3 regions of the Paucibacter sp. KCTC 42545 genome follow, and region 2 is predicted to be linked to each of the others. Evidence: predicted binding sites of a transcription regulator. Region 2 holds the regulator's gene; each other region holds the start of a gene.
What was found. The regulator FNR, encoded in region 2, switches genes on or off when oxygen is low (the NO sensors DNR and NnrR bind a similar motif). The targets are predictions, from matches to a motif close to TTGATNNNNATCAA.
Positions count from the first base shown of each region.

Region 1: a site for FNR is predicted at 2,831-2,844, ahead of AT984_RS06495 (DUF2189 domain-containing protein). Genes of this name have one in related genera too.
Region 3: a site for FNR is predicted at 4,145-4,158, ahead of adhP (alcohol dehydrogenase AdhP). Genes of this name have one in related genera too.

Region 1 covers NZ_CP013692.1:1,459,910-1,467,276, reverse strand. The annotation lists gene AT984_RS06505 ([protein-PII] uridylyltransferase) at 1-1,658, shown strand, start outside; gene mnmH (tRNA 2-selenouridine(34) synthase MnmH) at 1,680-2,741, shown strand; gene AT984_RS06495 (DUF2189 domain-containing protein) at 2,888-3,679, shown strand; gene AT984_RS06490 (DUF2788 domain-containing protein) at 3,685-3,894, shown strand; gene AT984_RS06485 (YitT family protein) at 3,902-4,531, shown strand; gene AT984_RS06480 (alpha/beta hydrolase) at 4,566-5,435, opposite strand; tRNA gene AT984_RS06475 (tRNA-Val) at 5,650-5,724, opposite strand; tRNA gene AT984_RS06470 (tRNA-Val) at 5,795-5,869, opposite strand; gene dnaQ (DNA polymerase III subunit epsilon) at 5,965-6,687, opposite strand; gene lgt (prolipoprotein diacylglyceryl transferase) at 6,715-7,367, opposite strand, start outside.
Region 2 covers NZ_CP013692.1:2,612,091-2,619,457, reverse strand. The annotation lists gene ccoG (cytochrome c oxidase accessory protein CcoG) at 1-1,272, shown strand, start outside; gene AT984_RS11365 (hypothetical protein) at 1,324-1,587, shown strand; gene AT984_RS11360 (hypothetical protein) at 1,589-1,936, shown strand; gene fnr (fumarate/nitrate reduction transcriptional regulator Fnr) at 2,068-2,802, opposite strand; gene hemN (oxygen-independent coproporphyrinogen III oxidase) at 3,026-4,459, shown strand; gene AT984_RS11345 (urease accessory protein UreH domain-containing protein) at 4,459-5,178, shown strand; gene AT984_RS11340 (NADP-dependent isocitrate dehydrogenase) at 5,306-7,367, shown strand, end outside.
Region 3 covers NZ_CP013692.1:546,002-553,368, forward strand. The annotation lists gene AT984_RS02460 (hypothetical protein) at 1-66, shown strand, start outside; gene AT984_RS02465 (histidine phosphatase family protein) at 269-949, shown strand; gene gbpA (N-acetylglucosamine-binding protein GbpA) at 1,161-2,603, shown strand; gene AT984_RS02475 (hypothetical protein) at 2,807-3,001, shown strand; gene adhP (alcohol dehydrogenase AdhP) at 3,049-4,071, opposite strand; gene AT984_RS02485 (TonB-dependent receptor plug domain-containing protein) at 4,213-6,627, opposite strand; gene AT984_RS02490 (S8 family peptidase) at 6,915-7,367, opposite strand, start outside.

The DNA.
Region 1 (7,367 bases), 1.2 Mb from region 2:
ATCTGGAAGAGCAGGTCAATGGCTCGCAACAAGGCCTGATGCGCAATATCACGCCCGAATTCCTGGACCGCGCCGGCATGCTGGAAGTGGCCAGCGACGAGCTCTACCAGCAGCAGCCCCACGCCATCTTGCGCACCTTCTTGCTGTATCAGCAAACCCCTGGCATCAAGGGCTTGTCGGCGCGCACCCTGCGCGCGCTCTACAACGCCCGCGAGCTGATGGATGCCAAGTTCCGCCGCGACCCGGTGAACCGCGCCACCTTCATGGAGATCCTGCGCCAGCCCGAGGGCCAAACGCATGCCTTCCGGCTGATGAACCAGACCTCGGTGCTGGGCCGCTACTTGTGGGTGTTCCGCCGCATCGTCGGCCAGATGCAGCATGACCTGTTCCACGTCTACACGGTGGATCAGCACATCTTGATGGTGCTGCGCAATGTGCGGCGCTTCTTCATCCCCGAGCATGCGCATGAGTACAGCTTTTGCTCGGCCCTGGCCGCGCAGTGGGACAAGCCGGAGCTGCTCTACATCGCCGCCCTTTTCCACGACGTAGCCAAGGGCCGTGGCGGCGATCATTCGGACTTGGGCGCCGTCGAGGTCAAACGCTTCTGCCGCGACCACGGCCTGAACAAGGACGATACGGCGCTGGTCTGCTTCATGGTGCAACACCACCTAACGCTTTCCCGTGTGGCCCAAAAAGAAGACCTGTCCGACCCCGAGGTGATTGCCGCTTTCGCCGCCAAGATGCGAGATGAGCGCCACCTCACCGGCCTGTATTTACTCACCGTGGCCGATATCCGCGGCACCAGCCCCAAGGTCTGGAATGCCTGGAAGGGCAAGCTGCTGGAAGACCTCTACCGCGTCACCCTGCGCGCCCTGGGCGGCGCCCGGCCGAATGCCGATGCCGAAATCGAGGCCCGCAAACATGAGGCCCGCAATGCCCTGGCCCTGCACAGCATGTTGCCCGGCACCGAGGCCCCGCTGTGGGAGACGCTGGAGCTGAGCTACTTTGCCCGCCACGAAGCCAGCGAACTGGCCTGGCATGCGCGCTCGCTCTGGCGCCATGTGGGCGCGGGCCAGGCCATCGTCAGCGCCCGACCCTCACCGGTGGGCGAAGGCTTGCAGGTGTTGGTCTACTCGCCCGACCGGCCCGATCTGTTCGCCCGGCTATGTGGTTACTTCGACGGCGCCGGCTTCAATATCCTCGACGCCAAGGTGCACACCACGCGCAATGGCTATGCGCTGGACACTTTCCAGGTCGCCAGCCCGGACCTTGACCTGCATCACCGCGATCTGGTCTCGCTGGTGGAAACCAAGCTGAGCCAGACCCTCAATGCGGCCGGGCCTTTGCCGGAGCCGCGTCGGGGCCGCCTGTCGCGCCGGGTCAAGAGCTTCCCCTACACGCCGCGCATTGCGCTGCGGCCGGATGAGCGCGGGCAGCGCTGGTTGCTGTCCATCAGCACCACCGATCGCGCCGGCTTGCTCTATGCCATTGCCCGCGTGCTGGCGCGCCATGGCATCAATTTGCAGCTGGCCAAGATTTCCACGCTGGGCGAACGGGTCGAAGACACGTTCCTGGTCGACGGTCCCTCCCTGCAACTCAACCGCGCGCAGTTGCAGATCGAGAGCGAATTGCTCGACGCCATCGCCTTGCCCAAGTAAGCCAAAGACCAAATTGAAATCATGAGCCCACGCCCACAAGTCATCGACGCGGCGCAGGCCCTGGCCGCCCCACAGGCATTCGACGCCGTCATCGACGTGCGCAGCCCTTCCGAGTTTGCCGAGGATCACTGGCCCGGCGCCCTCAACTGGCCGGTGCTGGGTGATGAGGAGCGCCGCATCGTCGGCACGCTCTACAAGGCCTCGCCTTTCGAAGCGCGCAAGCTCGGCGCCGCCTTGGTGGCACGCAATATCGCCAAGCATCTGGACACCCACGGCGCGGACTTGCAACGCAATTGGCGCCCGCTGGTCTACTGCTGGCGCGGCGGCCAGCGCTCCGGCGCCATGCATTGGTTCTTGGGCCAGATCGGCTTCAAGTCCCTGCAATTGGTGGGCGGCTACAAGGCCTACCGTGCGGAAGTGCGATCCGGCCTGGAAACCATGCCGCTGGGCCTGCAGCTGCGCGTTTTGTGCGGCCGAACCGGCACGGGCAAAACCCGTTTGCTGCAGGCGCTGCGCGCCCAGGGCGGCCAGGTGTTGGACCTGGAAGGCCTGGCCCTGCACCGTGGCTCGGTGCTGGGCGCGCTGCCGGGCCAGCCCCAGCCCAGCCAGAAGCGCTTTGACTCCCTGTTGTGGCAAGCCCTTAAGTCCATGGACCTGAGCCGGCCCATCTTCGTGGAAAGCGAAAGCCGCAAGATCGGACAGCTGCGCCTGCCCGAACCCCTGCACGCTGCCATGCGTGCCAGCGCCACGATTTTCTGGGTCGACATGCCCGACGAGGCCAGAGTGCAGTTGCTGCTGCAGGACTATGCCCATTTCATCCAGCAGCCCGAGGCCTTCTGTGCACTGATGGACTGCCTAGTGACCCTGCGCGGCCGCCAGAAAGTGGAGCGCTGGCAAGCCCTGGCTCGCGACGGCGACTTCGCCAGCGTCTTCGCCGAGCTGATGCGCGAGCATTACGACCCCGGCTACGAACGCTCACTCAGCGGCCACTATCCCCAGCTGGCGCAAGCCCAACGCTTGCATCTGGCCGATGGCGAGAGCGCCAGCCTGAACGCAGCGGCCGCGCAATTGCTGCAAGGTTGAGGCGCGCAGCATCCCGCCAAAACCCCAAGGGCGCCGAGGCGAGCAGCGGTCAATAATGCAGCGAAGAGTTTTTCCGATCCGGACCTGACTTGATGTTGCTCAAGCCGCTTTGGCGCGCTGCGCGGCATCATCCACGCTGACACATCATGCCCATGCTCGAAACCGAAAAAGCCCTGCAGCAATCACGCCAGTTTGGCGTCAAGCCCATTCCCCTGTTGCGGCCGCTGGGCTGGCTGGCGCGGGGCTGGCAAGATCTGCTGCGCTGCCCGGGCGCCTCGCTCCTGCACGGCCTGGCGATGGCCCTGGTGGGCGGTCTGATTCTGTGGCTGGCCCGCGATCGTTTCTGGTTGCTGGCCGGCGCCTTCAGCGGCTTTTTGCTGGTGGCACCCATTCTGGCTACCGGCCTGTATGTGATCAGTCGTGATCTTGAGATGGGCCGCGAGCCCAGCCTGGCCCATGTCATCGAAGCCTGGCGCCCGCGCGATGGCCGCTTGGTTGTCTTCGGCGTGCTGCTGGCGTTTGCCGGCATTGGCTGGGTCACCACTTCGGCCGCCCTGATCACCGGTTTTGCCGAAGCCCCGATCAACACACCCGATCAATTTTTGCGCCATGTGGTGCTGAATGAAGACTCGCATCTGTTTGAGGCCTGGCTGGGCCTGGGTGCCTTGCTCGCCGCGCCCATGTTTGCCTCCACCATGATCGCGGTGCCGCTGATGCTGGACAGCAAGGTCGGTGAAGTCAGCATCCTGGGCGCGGTGTTCACCAGCTGGCGGGTGGTGATGGAATATCCGGCCCCCGTGGCCTTGTGGGCCGCCCTGATCATGCTGCTGACCCTGTTGGGCATGGCTTCGGCCATGCTGGGTTTGATCGTGGTCCTACCCTGGTTGGGCCATGCCAGCTGGCATGCCTACCGCGACCTGGTGAAGAAAGCGCAGTAGTCGCCATGTTTGGATACACCGAGCAACAAATCGCCCAGTTCGGGCTGACCTGGGGCGTCACCGCCTTCATGGTCTATATGATTTTCATCATCCTGCAGCTGGCTCGCGAGTCCAAGGCCGGGCGCTTCGGCACCTTTGTGCTCTTGCTGGCCCTGGGCTTCGGCATGATCGGCTTCATTGCCAAAGGCATCATCAAATGGTGGATGAACGGATGAACAAGGCATGAAGCCCATCGACAAACTGCGCGCGGCCAGCCGCAGTTTCAAGCACAGCAATTTCGAGGACGTGCAGGCCCTGATCACCGGCACCTTGTTCGTCGCCCTGGGCGTAGCCTTGTTCAAGCAAGTCGGCATGTTGACCGGCGGCACGGTGGGCATCGCCTTTCTGATTCACTACGCCTCGGGTCTGCCTTTTGGCGCCCTCTTCTTCACCATCAATCTGCCCTTCTACTGGCTGGCCTATCACCGCATGGGCCCGGCCTTCACCGTCAAAACGGTGCTGGCCGTGGGGCTGATGTCGGTGCTGAGTGAGATCTTGCCGCGCTGGCTGCAGTTCAGCCTCCTCAATCCCATCTTCGCCGCCATCGCCGGGGGCTTGCTGATTGGCGCGGGCATGCTGATTCTGTTTCGCCACCGCGCTTCGCTGGGCGGGCTCAATGTGTTGGTGCTCTATCTGCAAGAGAAAAAGGGCTGGCCAGCCGGCTATGTGCAGGCCGCGCTGGACGGGCTGATCTTGCTCAGTTCACTGGCCTTTGTGTCGCCCAGCCGTGTGGCCCTGTCCTTGCTGGGCATGGCCGCCATCAACGCCGCCTTGGTCGTGAACCACCGGCCGGGCCGCTACACCGCCGTCTGAAGCTAAGGCTGAGACTCTCGCGGCCGCCTGCCGCTCAGAGCAAAGGGCTGTACCAACGCAGATCCAAGAGGCGCCGGGCCAGCAAATGGCTTCGGCCGGCCGGGTCCGCCAAGTCATGCAGGATGTCGAAGTGGTTGCAGCCTGCAATCTCCTCGCACACCGGCACCGCGCGCGCACCCCAGGCCTGGCGGATCAAGCGATTCTGGCGCTTGAATTCAGCACTTTCATCGGCACCCACCACGGCGTAGAACGGCGCCTCGGGCGCCGGGAAATGCACCGGGCTCAAGCGCCGCACGGCCGCGGCGTCGAGGCGCAAATCGGCCTGCAGAAACGGCGTCTTGCGAATCGGCTCAAGATCATGCACGCCCGATACCGACATCGCTCCCTTGATCAAATGCCGCGGCAGATCACAGGCCACCGCCTTCCAGTCGCAACAACTGAGCATGGCCGCCAAATGCCCTCCGGCCGAATGGCCGATCAGCACGATGCGATTGGGGTCGCCGCCATAGTCCGCCGCATGGCGCCAGACCCAGGCCAGGGCCTGAGTCAGCTGCAAGGGGATGCGGTCCATGCTGACCTCAGGGCATAGCGCGTAGTTGGGGATGACCACCATCGCACCTTCCTCGGTGAAGGCGCTGGCCAGAAACGACATATCCGACTTGTCCAAAGCGCGCCACCAGCCGCCATGCAAGATCACCAGCACCGGGGCTTGCGAGACATCGCTCGGAAACACATCCAGGCGCTCGCTGGGCGCCGCCCCGTAGGCTAGATCAAGGCTGCAAGCCATCTGCTCGCGCACAAAGCGCGAAGTGCTAGCCCAGCGCTCCAGCAGCACGGCGCTATCGCTCACGCGTGCCCGGTTGTTGTACTGGGCATCCAACCAGGCGGGCGAGCGGGACGACATGGGCAAAGGCCTTTCTAGCGCATCAAACGACGATGCTTCAGTGTCGCCAATCATGGGCCTTGCGGCCTCAACAAATGCCCTAAGTTTTGCGCAGCCGCTACAAGCGAACTGCATCCCCGAGTGAACGCCAATTGAGCGCCAACCGAGCGCCAAATTGATTTGCAGGGCACAAAGAAAAAACCCCGCCAAGCCATACGACTTGACGGGGTGATTCTGGTGGGCGGTGCAGGGTTCGAACCTGCGACCCCTGCCGTGTGAAGGCAGTGCTCTACCGCTGAGCTAACCGCCCGGTATTTGGGCCTGCGACAAAAACTTTTAGAACAGTGAAGTCGATACGGTTGTCGACCAATCATCAATTCTGGTGGGCGGTGCAGGGTTCGAACCTGCGACCCCTGCCGTGTGAAGGCAGTGCTCTACCACTGAGCTAACCGCCCGGTATTTGCGTCGCTGCAGCAAATTTCTCGTTTGAGTTATTTGCTAACCGGGAAGCCCACGATTATGCCATGCTTTTTTGAGCCTGGCGAGAATTTCATGCAGAAATTACGTCTGCACTCTTCCAGACCCGTTTTCCGCCGCTGGCTTTGTCCAGCTCCAGCAGCACTTTCTCGTGCGCTTGCAACTCCTCATCGCTGGCCGACAACACCGGCAAAGAGAAGCTGCTGAGGTCCACGGCAGCCACACGGTATTCGCCGTCTTCGCCACTGCCCTCGCCCGCATCGTCCATCACCAGCGAGTCTTGCCCGCGGGTCAGGCGGATGTAGACCTCGGCCAGCAATTCCGCGTCCAGCAAAGCGCCGTGCAGCTTGCGGTTGGAGTTGTCCACTTCCAGGCGGCGGCACAGGGCGTCCAGCGAATTGGCCTTGCCGGGGAACATCTCGCGCGCCATCAGCAAGGTGTCGCGCACGCTGCCCACCACATCGGTGATGGGGCCCAGCTTGAGACGCTTCAACTCCGCATTGATAAAGCCAATGTCGAAGGGCGCGTTGTGAATCACCAGTTCCGCGTCGGCCAAGAACGTCAGCAGTTCGGGTGCGATCTGCGCGAACAGTGGCTTGTCGGACAAAAACGCCTCGGTCAGGCCGTGAACACGCAAGGCGTCCTCATGGCTGGCGCGTTGCGGGTTGATGTAGATGTGCAGGTTGTTACCGGTCAGCTGACGGTTGATCATCTCAACGCAGCCGATTTCAATGACGCGGTCACCGCCCTCGGCCAGCAGGCCGGTGGTTTCGGTGTCGAAGAAGATTTGACGCATAGTTTTTGAAAGTAACTGGGCGGAGGGTCAGGTCTTGCTAGCCACCGCTTGCTGCGAATGCGGCTGGCGCTGCTTGCTGGCCCACAGCCAGATCAGCAGGCCCACCACAATCATGGGCAAAGACAGCCATTGACCCTGGCTCAGATTGAGGGCCCGCAGGCCCAGGAAGTCGTCTGGCTGGCGGAAGTATTCGGTGACGAAGCGCTGCACGCCATAGCCCATCAGGAACACGCCGGAGACTTGGCCCGTCAGCCGCGGCTTCTTGGCGTAGAACCACACGAGCAGGAAGAGCAACACGCCTTCGCCAATGAATTGATAAAGCGGCGACGGGTGCAAAGGCAGGGGCGAACCCGATTGCGGATAGACCATGGCCCAAGGCAGGTTCGGGTCGGCCGGCCTGCCCCACAACTCACCGTTGATGAAGTTACCGATGCGTCCCGCTCCCAGCCCGGTAGGCACGCAAGGCGCAATCAGGTCGGTGACCTGGAAGAAGCTGCGGCCGCGCAGCTTGGCAAACAGCGCCATTGCCGCGATCACGCCCAGCAAACCGCCGTGGAAGGCCATACCGCCCTTCCACACCGCGAACACCTCGCCAAGGTTGTGGATGTAGTAGTCAGGCTTGTAGAACAGGACATAACCCAGGCGCCCACCCAGCACCACGCCCAGCACGCCGAAGAAGA
Region 2 (7,367 bases):
CGGCAGGCGGTTCTGTTTGAGCTTGCCAGCCGGCGTTTCTATATCTTTGGCCTGGTGCTTTACCCGCAGGACTTTATCTACCTGACGGGTCTGCTTCTGATCTCGGCCTATGCCCTGTTCCTGTTCACTGCGGTGGCCGGGCGTTTGTGGTGCGGTTATGCCTGCCCGCAAACGGTGTACACCGAGATCTTCATGTGGATCGAGAAGCAGTTCGAGGGTGATCGCCAAGCGCGCATGAAACTCGACGCTTCGCCCTGGAACTTCAACAAGCTGTGGCGCAAGAGTGGCAAGCAACTGACCTGGATCGTGGTCGGCTTGTGGACCGGCTTCAGCTTTGTTGGCTACTTCACCCCCATCAAAGAACTGTGGGCTTCGGCCTTCACCTTGGGCTTTGGCCCATGGGAATGGTTCTGGGTGCTGTTTTACGGTTTTGCCACCTACGGCAACGCAGGCTATATGCGCGAGCAGGTCTGCAAATACATGTGTCCTTATGCGCGCTTTCAAAGCGCCATGTTCGACAAAGACACCCTGATCATCAGCTACGACCAAGAGCGTGGCGAGCCGCGCGGTTCGCGTGGCAAGAAGGTCGATGCCAAGGCCGCCGGCCTGGGTTCGTGCATCGACTGCACCTTGTGTGTACAGGTCTGCCCCACCGGCATTGATATCCGCAAGGGCCTGCAATACGAGTGCATTGGCTGCGCCGCCTGCGTGGACGTCTGCGATCAGGTGATGGACAAGATGAACTACCCGCGCGGGCTGGTTCGTTACGACACCCAGAACGGCCTGGCCCAGCATCTCAGCCCGGCGCAGAAGCTGCGCCGCATGTTCCGCCCTCGCGTCATCATTTACAGCGTGGTGCTGGTGACCTTGAGTACGGCTTTGTTGGCCAGCCTCTTGTTCTTGCGCAGCCCCGTCAAACTGGATGTGGTGCGTGACCGCGGCGTGCTGTCCCGCCTGGTGGAAGACGGCTATATCGAGAACCTCTATCGCCTGCAGATCATGAATGCGACCGAGGGCGCGCAGCAGTTCAGCGTCAGCGTCAAGGGCATGGAAGGCATCGCCTTGGGTAAGCCAGTGAGCTTGGTCTTGGCGCCGGCCGAAGCGCGTTGGGTGTCGGTGGCGGTGCGTATTCCGCCGGAGTCGGCGGCGCAGGCCGGTGTCGGCGCGCATGCCATCTCGTTTGCCTTGATGGGACAGGCGGTTGACAAAGCAGGTGTGGCCAGCGGCAAGATCGAGATCAAGGAAAAATCGACCTTTGTCGTGCCGCGCTAAGCGCGAACGAATTTTTGAATAAGAAGTCCTTGCAAAGCAGGAGTTGACGCAATGAGTCAAGAAAACAAGAGCAAGACCGAGTCTTCTAGCCCCTGGTGGCGTGAGAAGTTCATGTGGCTGGTGTGGGGTGGACCGGGTCTGGTGGTGCTTGCCAGCTTTGTGACCCTGTACCTGGCCCTGCATTTCCCCGAGACGGTGCTGGACGAGTCCAAGGTGCAGACCACGTATGTGGGCAAGGCTTCCAAGGAAGCCGCTCCGGCCTCCTTGGCACCGGCCATGAAGGGCCGCAATCACGCTGCCACTGGTACGCAATAAGATGAATACCGAGCCCCGCAATCGTGTTGAGTCGGATGACGCCACCTTTGCGGTGGATCTGCCGCCACCTACGTCCAGGTTGGCACGCTGGGCGATGGCCATTGCCTGGCCGGCCTTTGTGATGGCAGGGGTGACCGAGGGTTTGGTGTTTTCGGTGGTTGACCCCAGCGATCTGACCTGGTTCGGCGGCGAGCGTATGGAACTCTCCCGCCAGGCCGTTTACACGCTCAGCTTTCTGATTTTTTGGAGCGTCATCAGCTTGGCATCCAGCATCAGCCTGATGCTGGCCACCTTGCCGGAGACGCCTGATGCACCTCAAGCCATTCACCCGCGGCGATGGCCGCAGTAGGTCGAAGTAGGCCGCTCGCTCGGGCGGCGCTCAATGCTGAATGCCTGAATGAAAGAAAGAAGGGCTGAGTACCACTCAGCCCTTCTTTTATTGTGCCGCTGGCGCGGCTCAGCAGCCGCTAAGCCTAGGGCTTAGCAGGCGCCGTTGTTCACCAGCTTTTGCAGGCCCGCTTGGTCAAGGATGCGCAAGTGGCGTTGCTTCACTTCCAGCAGGCCCTCTTCCTGGAATTTTGAGAAGGTGCGGCTGACCGTCTCCAACTTCAGGCCCAAATAGCTGCCGATTTCTTCGCGCGTCATGCGCAGCACCAAGGCAGCGGCGGAGAAGCCGCGCGCCTGCAGGCGCTGGGTCAGGTTTAGCAAGAAGGCTGCCAGGCGTTCCTCCGCCCGCATGCTGCCCAGCAAGAGCATCACGCCGTGGTCGCGCACGATTTCCCGGCTCATGATCTTGTGGAACTGGCGCTGCAAATCGGTGAACTCGCGCGACAGCTCTTCCAGTTGCTCAAAGGGAATTACGCAGACCTGGGAATCTTCGAGCGCCACGGCGTCGCAGCTGTGGCGGTCGGTGCTGATGCCGTCCAGGCCCAGCAATTCGCCCGCCATTTGAAAGCCAGTGACTTGGTCGCGGCCATCTTCCGACGAGACACAGGTTTTGAAAAAGCCGGTGCGCACCGCGTAAAGCGACTGGAACGGATCGCCGCTACGGAACAAGGTGTCGCCGCGCGACACTTGGCGGCGGGTGGCAACCAGCTCGTCCAGCTGCTCGAGGTCACCCGACGACAAGCCCACGGGTAGGCAAAGCTCGCGCAAATTGCAGCTGGAGCAGGCGACCTTGAGCGGTTCAATCTTGATAGGTACGGTGACGTTCATAGAGTGCATTATGGATGACGCATATCGCAGTGGGCAGGCGCCGTTGTCGGCATCTGTTCGGGGCAAGGCGGCGATTCGAACGTCTGATCGCCGCTTATCGGCTTCGCCAAACATGATTTAGCTCAAGCCCAATGCGCAATACATGCGATTGTTAGGGCAAAGAATGAGGCCAAACTTGATCTCGGTCAATCGCTTGTGTGGCGGGCTTGGCAATATGCGAGCCATGGTTTCTATCACCCAGCCCCAAGCCCTGTCAGGCAAAGACTCCGCCGTGAGCATCATCAACGAAGACCTGTTGCGTCGTTTCGATGTGTCCGGGCCACGCTACACCTCGTACCCGACCGCGGATCGCTTTGTTGAGGCCTTCACCGCCGAGAACTACGCGCAGGCTTTGGTGCAAAGGGCCACCGGCTCGCAGATTGGCGGCGCTGCGCCCTTGTCGATCTATGTGCACATCCCCTTCTGTGAATCGGTGTGCTACTACTGCGCCTGCAACAAGGTCATTACCAAGCATCACGACAAAGCCGCGGAGTACTTGCAAGCTTTGATCACCGAGATGGACTTGACGCTGGTCCATCTGGGTCGCGGCGCCGGGGTGTCTCAGCTGCATCTGGGTGGCGGTTCGCCGACCTTCTTCAGCGATGAAGAGTTGACGGGCTTGGTGCAGGCCTTGCGTGAGCGCTTCCGCATCGTTGCCGGAGCCGAGATGGCCATCGAGGTGGATCCGCGCACGGTCAATGTGGACCGCCTCAAGCATCTGCGCAGCCTGGGCTTCAACCGCCTGAGTTTCGGCGTGCAGGATTTTGATCCGCATGTTCAAAAGGCGGTGCATCGCCAGCAGAGCTTTGCTAGCGTCGAGGCCTTGATGACGGCGGCGCGCGAGCTGGGTTTTGAGTCCACCAATGTGGATCTGATCTACGGTCTGCCGCTGCAAACCCCCGAGTCCTTTGCTCGCACCATCGAGCAAGTGGGTGCCTTGAAGCCGGATCGCATCGCGCTTTACGGCTACGCTCATTTGCCGCAGCGCTTCAAACCGCAACGCCGTATCGACGAAGCCCAACTGCCGCCGGGTGCCGCCAAGGTGGCGATGTTGCACGGCGCGATTGAAGGCTTCATGACGCATGGCTATAGCTATATCGGCATGGACCATTTCGCCTTGGCCAATGACTCCTTGGCCGTAGCCAAGCGCCAGGGCCGCCTGCATCGCAATTTCCAGGGCTACAGCACCCAGCCGGACTGTGACCTGATTGCTTTGGGTGTGTCGGCGATCGGCCGCGTTGGCGCCAACTACAGCCAGAACGTCAAGACGCTGGAGGCCTATTACGACACCTTGCGTCAAGGCCAGCTGCCCATCGAGCGTGGCTTGGCCCTGACCCGCGACGACATCGTTCGCCGCGCCGTCATCATGGCTTTGATGTGCCAGGGGCGGCTGGAGTTTGAGTCCATCGCCTTGGCGCACCTCGTGGATGTGGCCGAGTATTTCAAGCCCGAGCTGGAGCGCATGCGTGAGCTGGCGGAGCAGGGCTTGGTGACGGTGGACGCCGACGCCATTCAAGTGACGCCGCTGGGTTGGTTCTTTGTGCGCGCTGTGGCCATGGTGTTTGATCGTTACCTGCAAGCCGATCGCAGCCGCGCGAAGTTCTCTAAAATCATCTGATGCTTGATGTCGCCCTTGCCGGCTCGGCCCTGTTGATGGGCTTGGCCGGCGTTCCCCATTGTCTGGCCATGTGTGGCGCGACCTGCGCTGCGGCCGGGGGGCGTGCACCCGTGAGCTTTCAGCTCGGGCGCTTGGTGGGGTACGCGGCCGCGGGAGCGGTGGCGGCGGCCAGCGTGCAATTGCTGGCCCAGATGGGCCAGGCTTCGGCGCTGCTGCGCCCGCTGTGGGTGATGCTGCATGTGGCGGCCTTGATGCTGGGCTTGGCCTTGCTCTGGCGCGGTCAGCCGCCGGCATGGCTGGCGCGTCTGGGGCAGGATGTTGGGCATCAGCTTGAAGTGCCGCTTGATGGCTTGCGCCAAGGGCGTGTGGCCTTCGCCGGCCCGGCGCAAATGAAAGTTCGGGCCCGCGCAGGTCTGGCTGGTTTGGCTTGGGTGGCCTGGCCTTGCGGCTTGCTGCAATCGGCTTTGCTGCTGGCGGCGCTGGCTTCTGGGCCGGTGCAGGGCGGGGCGATCATGGCCTGCTTTGCCATCAGCTCCGGGGCCGGATTGGCGCTGGGGCCTTGGTTGCTGAGCCGTTTGCGTACGGCTCAAGATGGTGGCGCGGGTGCGCTGCGCCTGTCGGTGCGCTTGGGCGGGCTGGGGCTGGTGGCTGCTTCGGGCTGGGCCTTGGGGCATGGCCTGTGGGCGCAGGTGGCGGCTTTTTGTAGCTCGGTGGTTTGACGCCATGCTGACGCCCGCATAACTCTTATAGAAGACTGGGCAGCACAGCGTGGCGCGACTGACTTAGAATTCACCCTCTAATCGATCTACCCCCTTGGGCCTGCACATGGGCCGATCTGGATACCAAATGACCGCTTCGAAATCGACCATCATCTACACCTTGACCGACGAAGCGCCACTGCTGGCGACGGCGTCGTTCTTGCCCATCGTCCGCGCGTTCACCGCGCCTGCGGGCGTTCATATTGAAACCAGCGACATCTCGGTCGCTGGCCGCATCCTGGCGCAATTCCCGGAACTGTTGAGCGAAGACCAACGCGAGCCCGATCAGTTGGCCGCACTGGGCAAGCTGACCCTGAAGGCTGAAGCCAACATCATCAAGCTGCCCAATATCAGCGCCTCGGTGTCGCAGCTGAAGTCGGCGATCAAGGAGTTGCAAGGCAAGGGCTACCCAATTCCCGACTATCCGGAAAGCCCCAAGACCGACGAAGAAAAAGACATCCGCGCGCGCTACGGCAAGTGCATCGGCAGCGCGGTGAACCCGGTGCTGCGTGAAGGTAACTCGGACCGCCGCGCGCCCAAGGCCGTCAAGGAATACGCACGCAAGAACCCACACAGCATGGCCGACTGGAGCCAAGCCTCGCGTTCGCATGTCTCGCACATGCACAGCGGTGACTTCTATCACGGCGAAAAGTCCATGACGCTGGACCGCGCTCGTAACGTCAAGATGGAACTGATCACCAAGAGCGGCAAGGCCATCGTGCTCAAGCCCAAGGTGGCGCTGCTGGACCGCGAAGTGGTCGACAGCATGTTCATGAGCAAGAAGGCGCTGCTGGACTTCTACACCCGTGAGATCGAAGACGCGCACAAGACTGGCGTGATGTTCTCCCTGCACGTCAAGGCGACGATGATGAAGGTGTCGCACCCCATCGTCTTCGGCCATTGCGTCAAGATTTTCTACGCCGAGGCTTTCGAGAAGCACAGCAAGCTGTTCGAAGAGTTGGGCATCAACGTCAACAACGGCATGGTCGATCTGTACAACAAGATCGCCACCCTGCCGCAGAGCAAGCAAGACGAGATCAAGCGCGATCTGCACGCCTGCCACGAGCATCGCCCCGAGTTGGCCATGGTGGACTCGGCCAAGGGCATCACCAATTTCCACTCGCCCAACGACATCATCGTTGACGCCTCCATGCCGGCCATGATCCGCAACGGCGGCAAGATGTGGGGCGCCGACGGCCGCCTGAAGGACGTGAAGGCCGTGATGCCGGAGTCGACCTTTGCCCGCATCTATCAGGAGATGATTAACTTCTGCAAATGGCACGGTGCCTTCGATCCCAAGACCATGGGCACGGTGCCCAACGTCGGCCTGATGGCCCAACAAGCCGAAGAGTACGGCTCGCACGACAAGACCTTCGAGATCCCTGAAGACGGCGTGGCCAACATCACCGACCTAGACACCGGCGAAGTGCTGATGAGCCAAGATGTGGAGCAGGGCGACATCTGGCGCATGTGCCAGTGCAAGGATGCCGCCATCCGCGACTGGGTCAAGCTGGCCGTCAACCGCGCGCGCAACTCGGGCATGCCCGTGGTGTTCTGGCTGGACCAGTACCGTCCGCACGAGGCGCAGCTGATCACCAAGGTCAAGATGTACCTGCATGAGCACAACACGGCCGGTCTGGATATTCAGATCATGAGCCAGGTGCGCGCCATGCGTTACACCCTGGAGCGTGTGGTTCGTGGCCTGGACACCATCAGCGCCACCGGCAACATCCTGCGCGACTACCTGACCGACCTGTTCCCCATCATGGAACTGGGTACCTCGGCCAAGATGCTGTCCATCGTGCCTTTGATGGCCGGCGGCGGCATGTACGAAACCGGTGCTGGCGGCTCGGCGCCCAAGCACGTGCAGCAGTTGGTGGAAGAAAACCATCTGCGTTGGGACTCCTTGGGCGAATTCCTGGCGCTGGCCGTGAGCCTGGAGGACATGGGCCTCAAGACCGGCAATGCACGCGCCAACTTGTTGGCCAAGACCTTGGATGCGGCGACCGGCACCTTGTTGGACAAGAACAAGAACCCCAGCCCCAAGACCGGTCAGCTCGACAACCGCGGCAGCCAGTTCTATCTGTCGCTGTTCTGGGCGCAGGCCTTGGCGGCGCAGACCGAGGACGCAGAATTGGCGGCCAAGTTTG
Region 3 (7,367 bases), 2.1 Mb from region 2:
TCGCTGGAGGCCGCTGCGTCGCTGGGCCGCAGCAGCTTGCAAGGTCTGGATGGGCGGACCGGCTGATCGCCTGATTGCTTGATGGCCTGCAGGGACTAGCCTGCGTCCGCCTTTGCCTGGAACTTGCGTTCGTTCCGGCCTTGGTGCCCGCGCTCGCCATCGCCTATGCCCATGCCTTCGCTATCTTCCCCGCACATTTGACGAGATTTCCCTCCGCAGGTCACAGCCGTGACAGGCGTCCTTGCCGCTGGCGGCGATGATTGCCGCCATGGGCAATGTCTATCTTGTGCGTCACGGCCAGGCCTCGTTGGGGGCTGCGGACTACGATCAACTCAGTGAGCTGGGCCAGCGCCAATGCGTGGCTTTGGGCACTTACTGGCGGGAGCGCGGCCAACAGTTTGACCTGGTGCTGCGCGGCTCGCTCAAGCGCCACGCGCAGTCGCTGGCCGGCATTGCCGAGGGCCTGGGCCAGAACCTGCCAGCGGAAGTTTGGCCGGGGCTGAATGAATACGACAGCGCCGCGCTGATCCAAGCCATACACCCCGGCGCGCTGCACGCGCCGCAAACGGCCGACGCCGCGCGCCAGCACTTTCGCCTGCTGCGTGAAGGCCTGCAAGCCTGGATGGATGGCGCCAGCGAGCCCCAGGGCATGCCGAGTTATGCCGAGTTCTCGGCCGGCGTGGCCGCCACCCTGGCCCATGTGCAAGCGCTGGCGCTGAGCCGGCCGGATCTGCGGGTGCTGGTGGTGTCCAGCGGCGGGCCCATCTCCACCGCCATCGGCCAGGTGCTGGGCGTGAATGCGCAGACGGCCATCGAGCTGAATCTGCGCATCCGCAATGGCTCGGTCAGCGAGTTCGCCTTGACGCCCAAACGCATGGCGCTGCTGGGCTTCAATAGTGTGGCGCATCTGGAGCTGCCCAGCTTGCCGGGGCTGGTGAGCTACGCCTGAGGCCCGCCGGGCGGGTCTTCTTGCTGCGGATGCGCCAGGCCAAGCGACGGCAATCGAATAGCTGTTTGAATCAGAATGGCGAATTTTGGCGCCTCAAGCCAGCTGTTCTCTTTGCGAACGCAGCAGTAACGGCGTGTAAAAGTCAAAGCACACGGAAGTTACAAGAAGGTACCTTCCCCATAATCGCGCCCTCATTGACAGCGGGGCAACCATGCATTTCATGCTCAAAAAAGAGCGCCAGATCCTGGCGCTGATCGCCGGACTGGCGCTCAGTGCTCAGGCTTTTGCACATGGCTATATCAGCGCACCGGAGTCGCGCAATGCGCTGTGCCGCTCCGGCGGCAATAGCGCTTGTGGCGCGATTCAGTGGGAGCCGCAAAGCCTGGAGGCCCCTTCGGGCTACCCCGACCGAGGCCCGGCCGATGGCCAAATTGCCAGCGCCGGCCTGGTGCAGTTTTCCGCGCTGGACGAGCAGACCGCTTCGCGCTGGAGCAAGCGCGCGGTCAGCGCCGGCCCCATGAGCTTCAGCTGGACCTTCACCGCCAACCATGTCACCAAGGGCTGGCGCTACTACATCACCAAGCCGGGTTGGAACCCCAATGTGCGCCTGAGCCGCGCCTCCTTTGAGGCCCAGCCTTTTTGCCAGGCCGACGGAGGCATGCGTCAGCCGCCCAAGCTGGTGACGCATCAATGCCAGTTGCCGGCACGTACGGGCTATCAGCTGGTGTTGGGCGTTTGGGAAGTGGGCGACACGCCCAATAGCTTCTACAACCTCGTGGACCTGATGTTTGCCGACGGTGGCGGCAACCCGACCCCGCCGGCCTCGGTGTGGGCCGTGCGCGGCGGCATCTACCCCTCGGTGGATTTGCAGCCGGGCGACAAGGTGGCCACGCGCGTCTTTGATGCCAAGGGTGAGCGCGCCGATCTGCAGACGCGCTTGACCATTGCCAATCAGGCCGACGGCCAACGCAACACCTGGCCCTATCTGCTGGCGACCCGCGTCAACGCCCAGCAAAGCCTGCTGCGTGCCGGCCAATTGGCGGCAGACGGCACCATCTCGCCGGTGCAAGGCCAGAACGAGGTCTTCGCCCGCCAAGACAGCGGCTTGAATCGCGTCGAGGTGCAGATCGAAAAAGCGGCCACGCCGCCCGGTGCCGATCTGTTGGTGAACGGCCTGGCTGCACAGCAAACCATTGTGGGCGGGCAGCTAACGCTGCAGTTCGGCGTCACCGCAGTGGGTGAGGTGGACTTGAATGCCAGCGTCTTCGACCATGGCGGCCAGACCAAGGGTGTGGCCACGGCCTCGCTGAATAACTCGGGCCAGAACCTGCGCATCGTCATCGACAAGCCAGCGGCAGGCCATCACCAGCTGGTGCTCAAGGGCGTGGTCAAGGGCAGCGGTGTCTTGATTCAGAAGACCTTTGATCTGATGTTTGTGGCCGATCCCGCCGCGGGCGGCAACTTCCAGTACCGCTTCCCGGATGGGCTGAAGAGCTACAAGGCCGGCACCCGGGTTCTGCAGCCCAAGAACGGTCGTGTCTATGAATGCCGCCCTTGGCCCAATAGCGGCTATTGCGTGCAGTGGGCGCCGTCGACGCCGCAGTTTGAGCCGGGCACCGGTAGCCACTGGCAAGAGGCCTGGATCGCGCGTTGATCTAGCGTGGGCCTGATGCGGAGTCGCCTAAGCCGCTTGAGACCTGCTGGTTCCGCTCGATATGCAGTTCATCGAGTCAGGGGCCGGTCGGTCGCAGGCGGCTTTTAACTTGGAGCCACCCCATCTAGAGTCCTGCTGTGAGTTCGGGGTGGGCCTGAGCTCGCAAACGCTTGAGGTCTGACACCCTCGATGAAAGGTCTGCGGTGAAGCTCTTGTTGTGGTTGCTGCTGTTCGTGCTGTGTTGGCCGCTGGCCTTGCTGGCGCTGCTGCTGTGGCCGGTGGTTTGGCTCTTGTCTTTGCCATTTCGCCTGATTGGCATCAGCGTGGAGGCGGTGTTTGCCTTGCTGCGCGCCGTGCTATTTCTGCCTGCGCGACTGCTGGGGCATAAGGACGCTTGATGGCGAGAAGCCAGCCCGATTGAGTGGGCTGGCTTCGCGGCCTGCGCTTAGATTTTCATCACCACCCGGCCATCGATATGGCCTTGCTTCATCTGGTCGAAGATGTTGTTGATGGATTCCAGCTTGTCGCTGCTGTAGTGGGTTTGGATCTTGCCATCAGCGGCAAAGGCCAGGGCTTCTTCCAGGTCCTTGCGGGTGCCGACGATGGAGCCGCGAATGGTCTTGGCGTTGAGCACCACATCAAAGATCGGCAAGGCAAAGTCGCCCGGCGGCAGGCCCACCAGTGACATGGTGCCGCGCTTGTGCAGCATGCCCACGCCTTGCTTGAAAGCGCTGTTGGACACGGCAGTGACCAGCACGCCATGGGCGCCGCGCACATGCTTTTGCACTTCAGCCACCGGGTCTTGCGTCAACGCATTGATGCAGACTTCGGCGCCCAGCTCGCGAGCCAGCGCCAGCTTGTCCTCGGCAATGTCCACCGCGATGACGTGATAACCCATGGCCTGCGCGTACTGCACCGCCATATGGCCCAGACCTCCGATGCCGGAGATGGCCACCCAGTCGCCGGGCTTGCAGTCCAGCACCTTGAGCCCCTTGTAGACGGTGACGCCGGCGCAGAGCAGGGGCGCAGCGGGGTCGAAGTCCAGCTTGTCAGGCAGGCGGCCCACATAGCTGGGGTCGGCCAATACATACTCGGCATAGCCACCGTTGACGGTGTAGCCGGTCATTTGCTGTTCGCCGCACAAGGTTTCCCAGCCGGTGATGCAGTGCTCGCAGTGGCCGCAGGCGGTGTGCAACCAAGGCACGCCGACCCGGTCACCTTCCTTCACATGCTTGACGCCGCGGCCCAGCGCGGCCACAAAGCCCACGCCCTCGTGGCCGGGGATGAAGGGCAGGCTGGGCTTGACAGGCCAGTCGCCATTGGCCGCATGCAGGTCGGTGTGGCACACGCCTGAGGCCACCACCTTGACCAAGACTTGGCCGTCCGCCACTTCGGGCACGTCCACTTCTTCAATTTGTAGCGGCGCGCCAAATTCGTGGACGACCGCGGCCTTCATCTTTTGAGCCATGACACTCCTCTCCTGGTTGGCGGGCCGAGTGGGGCCCGGAGTCAGAAGTATGTCGATTCACGGCGACGGGTCAATGAGCTAGATCAAGCCAGCCATGCGGCTTGTCCGCATAGCGGCGCCCGGCTGTCACCTTCTTGTGGCTCAGACCTTCATCTCCAGGCGCAATTGCCATTGGGTGAAGCTGCGCCCGCCGGTGTCGGTGGTGATGATTTGATCGGTGGTGCTGATGACGCTGCCGTTGCTATAGCTCAAGGGATTCAGATTGCTGGCCGACAAACGCAGCTGGGTGTTCAGATTGACGGACCACAGCGCGAACGCATCCAGCACCACCTTGCGGGAGTTGTGCACCTCGGTCAGCAAGCTTTGCTGCACCGTGACCGAAGGCGTCCAGTTCAGCCCTGCGCCAAGCGAGAGCGGCAAGCTGCGCAGCTTGTAGTCGGCGCCCAGATTGGCGGTGGCCTTGGGTTGTTGGTCCAGGCGATTGTTGGGACCGGGAATCCCGTCCACCGAGGAGCGGAACAAGCTCAGATTGCTGCGCACCGACACCGGCCAGGCCTCGGGCAGGAATTCGTCCAGGCGGAACTTGGCTTCCAGCTCCAGGCCCATGGTGCTGGCATTGCCGATGTTCTGTGGCCGCGCTACCCAGCGCGGCACGCTGGCCCAGCTGACGGTTTCCAGGCTGGTGACGGTGCGCATCAGATCGCTGATGCGGCGGTAGAACAGATTGGCGCTGAGCACGCCGCCCTTACTCAAATAGCTCTCAAAGGCGATGTCAATGCCGGTGGCCAGCTCGGGCTTGAGATTGGGGTTGCCGCTGCGGTCGGGGTAGTTGGCGGCGTTGGGGCCGCAGGGCTGAGCGTCGGGGCAGGGGTATTGGGAGTTGATGGTCGGCTGGGCGATCAGGTCTTGCAGATTGGGGCTGCGGTAGCTGCGGGTCAGGCTGGCGCGGATCTGATCGCGGCTGGGTTTGCCGTCTTGGTCGAGCATTTTCCAAACGCCATGCAAGAGCGGGGTCCAGACGGTGGCGCGGTTGTTCACCGCGTAGTTGGCAGCGGTGCTGCGGGTGGCGATGGTTTCGCCGCGCAGGCCGGCGTAGAAGGCCCATTGCTTGCCCACGCTCCATTCGTCTTGGGCGTAGAGCGCAATGCGCTGGGTGGCGGCGTCAAGGTCGTCGCCGAAGTCCAGCAGATTGCGGCAGGACTGACCGTTTTGCAGGCAGACGCGGTTTTGCTGGCGCTGGGTGCCTTCGCCTTCCAGGCCACCCACCAAGCTGTGTTCGTTTTCCAGCGTGTGCGAGTACTTGCCGTTCAGGCTCCAGGATTTGTCTTCGCTGCTGACGGTGTCGTCCTGACTGCGGCTCAAGGCGGACTGGCGGTATTCCTGCCTCAGCGTATGGCTGTCATTGCGGGCCAGGCCGATGCCGCCGCGCAGCTCCAAGCGGGTGTCGGCATCGATGCGGTGCTGCCACTGCGAGTTGACGCGCAGCATATTGAATTTGCTGTCGCCGGTGCTCAGGGCCTGATCAAAGTCGCCGGGCGTGGGGCTGCTGTGGGTCTGCGTGATCAGGCTGCTGTTATTGCTGCGCGAGGCCACCACAAAAGGCTGAACGCTCAGCGAATCGCCCTCGGCCAGCTTCCACTGCAGGCGCAGGCTCAGGTTCAGGCTGCGGCGCTCGTCCTCTGTCTGGCTGTGGCTGCTCAGCAGGCTGTCGCCACTGCCGTCCAAGTTGTGGGTTAGCGCGCGGCTGTCCAGCGCGTCGCTGCGCTTGACTTGCTGGGTGTTGAGGCTCAGGTTGTAGGCGCCGCCGTTCTCGTCCAGCTTGTCATTGCGGGTCCAGCCCAGGCTGGGTGTCCACAAGCCGTTCTCTTCGCTCATGCCCACGCGCCAGTCGTTCAGGCGTTTTTGCAAGGCTTCACGCAAGACCACATTGATGGTGCCGGCGACGGCGCGGGCACCGTACTCGGCCGAGGGGGCGCGCAGGATCTCGATGCGTTCGACCTGATCGGGCGGCAATTGGTCCAGTGAAAAGCCCGGCGCCATGCGCTCGCCATTGACCAGGATCTGCGTGTAGCCGCCGCCCATGCCGCGCATGCGGATCTCGCCGCCGCGCCCGGGCCGCCCGCCGGTGCTGACGCCGGGCAGGCGCTTGAGCACCTCGCCCAGCGAGTTGTCGCCAAAGCGCTCGATTTCTTCGCGGCCAATAACGATCTTGGCCGCAGTGGCGCTGCGCCGCTGTGCTTCGTCGGAGGCGCGGCCGCTGACCTCGACCCGGTCGAGTTGGGCCGGCGCCTGGGTTTTGTTGACATCGGCCTTAGGTGCTGCCTTCTTGGTAGGCGGCTGCTGCTGTGGCCCGCTGGCGGCTGTGCTGGGCGCGGCCGGCGCTTCCTGGGCTTGGCTGGGAAAGCTGGCCAGGCAGCTCAGGGCCAAGCTCAGGGTGAGTGGGTAGCGCGGGTCATTGGCGCGGACGAGTTTTGGCGTGCGGAACATGGGCGGGCAGGGCAGCGAAGAAAAGCTGGCGAATTGCTTGCTGTTGGTGGAGGCTGCGAAGCATCGCATGCTTGCGAGTTCAGCTTGGCGCCGCAAGCCCTGCGGGGCCGCAGTTTCAACTTTCTTTACCTGCCAGCATTGTTCAATGTTGCGAGCGGACCCACAAAGCAAAAAGGCCACAACCCAATGGTCGTAGCCCTTTTGACATCCGGACACCTATGCAGGAGACGGATTCTTGGCGCTGGTGACGGGTTCCAGTGATCTGCCCAATCTGCAGCCGGTTTGTCGCCTCGAATGCTTTGCAGTATGCCTAGGATTTATGAAGCTGGCGTGACGAAAGAAGGTGAATCGTTCGCCTATTTGCGTTGCGTCAAATTCTCGTCCTGGCCTTCCTCTTCACGGCGGCGCAAGAGCGCTGCGGCGGCCGCAACACCCAAGACCCAGAAGGGCGCTGCCGCGCCACCGCCGCCGCCACTGGGGGCGGGCTCTGGAGCAGGGGTGGGAGTTGGCGCTGGCGTAGGGGCCGGTGTCGGAGTCGGTGTCGGATTGGGCGTAGGTGTGGGAGCCGGTGTTGGATCCACCGGTGCCGTGCCTTGTTTGATGCCGCACTGATCCAAGGCCGCGCTGCTCAGGCTGACTGGGCTGCGGCTAGGTGGCGCATAAGTGCTGGGCGCAGCGGCAAAGCGCAGCGCCTCTTCGGCGTCCAGCAGGCCACTGCCGCAGGTGCTGGTGGTGCAACTGCAGCGCTGGGCGTTGCTGGCGCTGCTGCACTCGCCCAAAGCGGCGGCGGCCACATGGGGGCGGGCGCT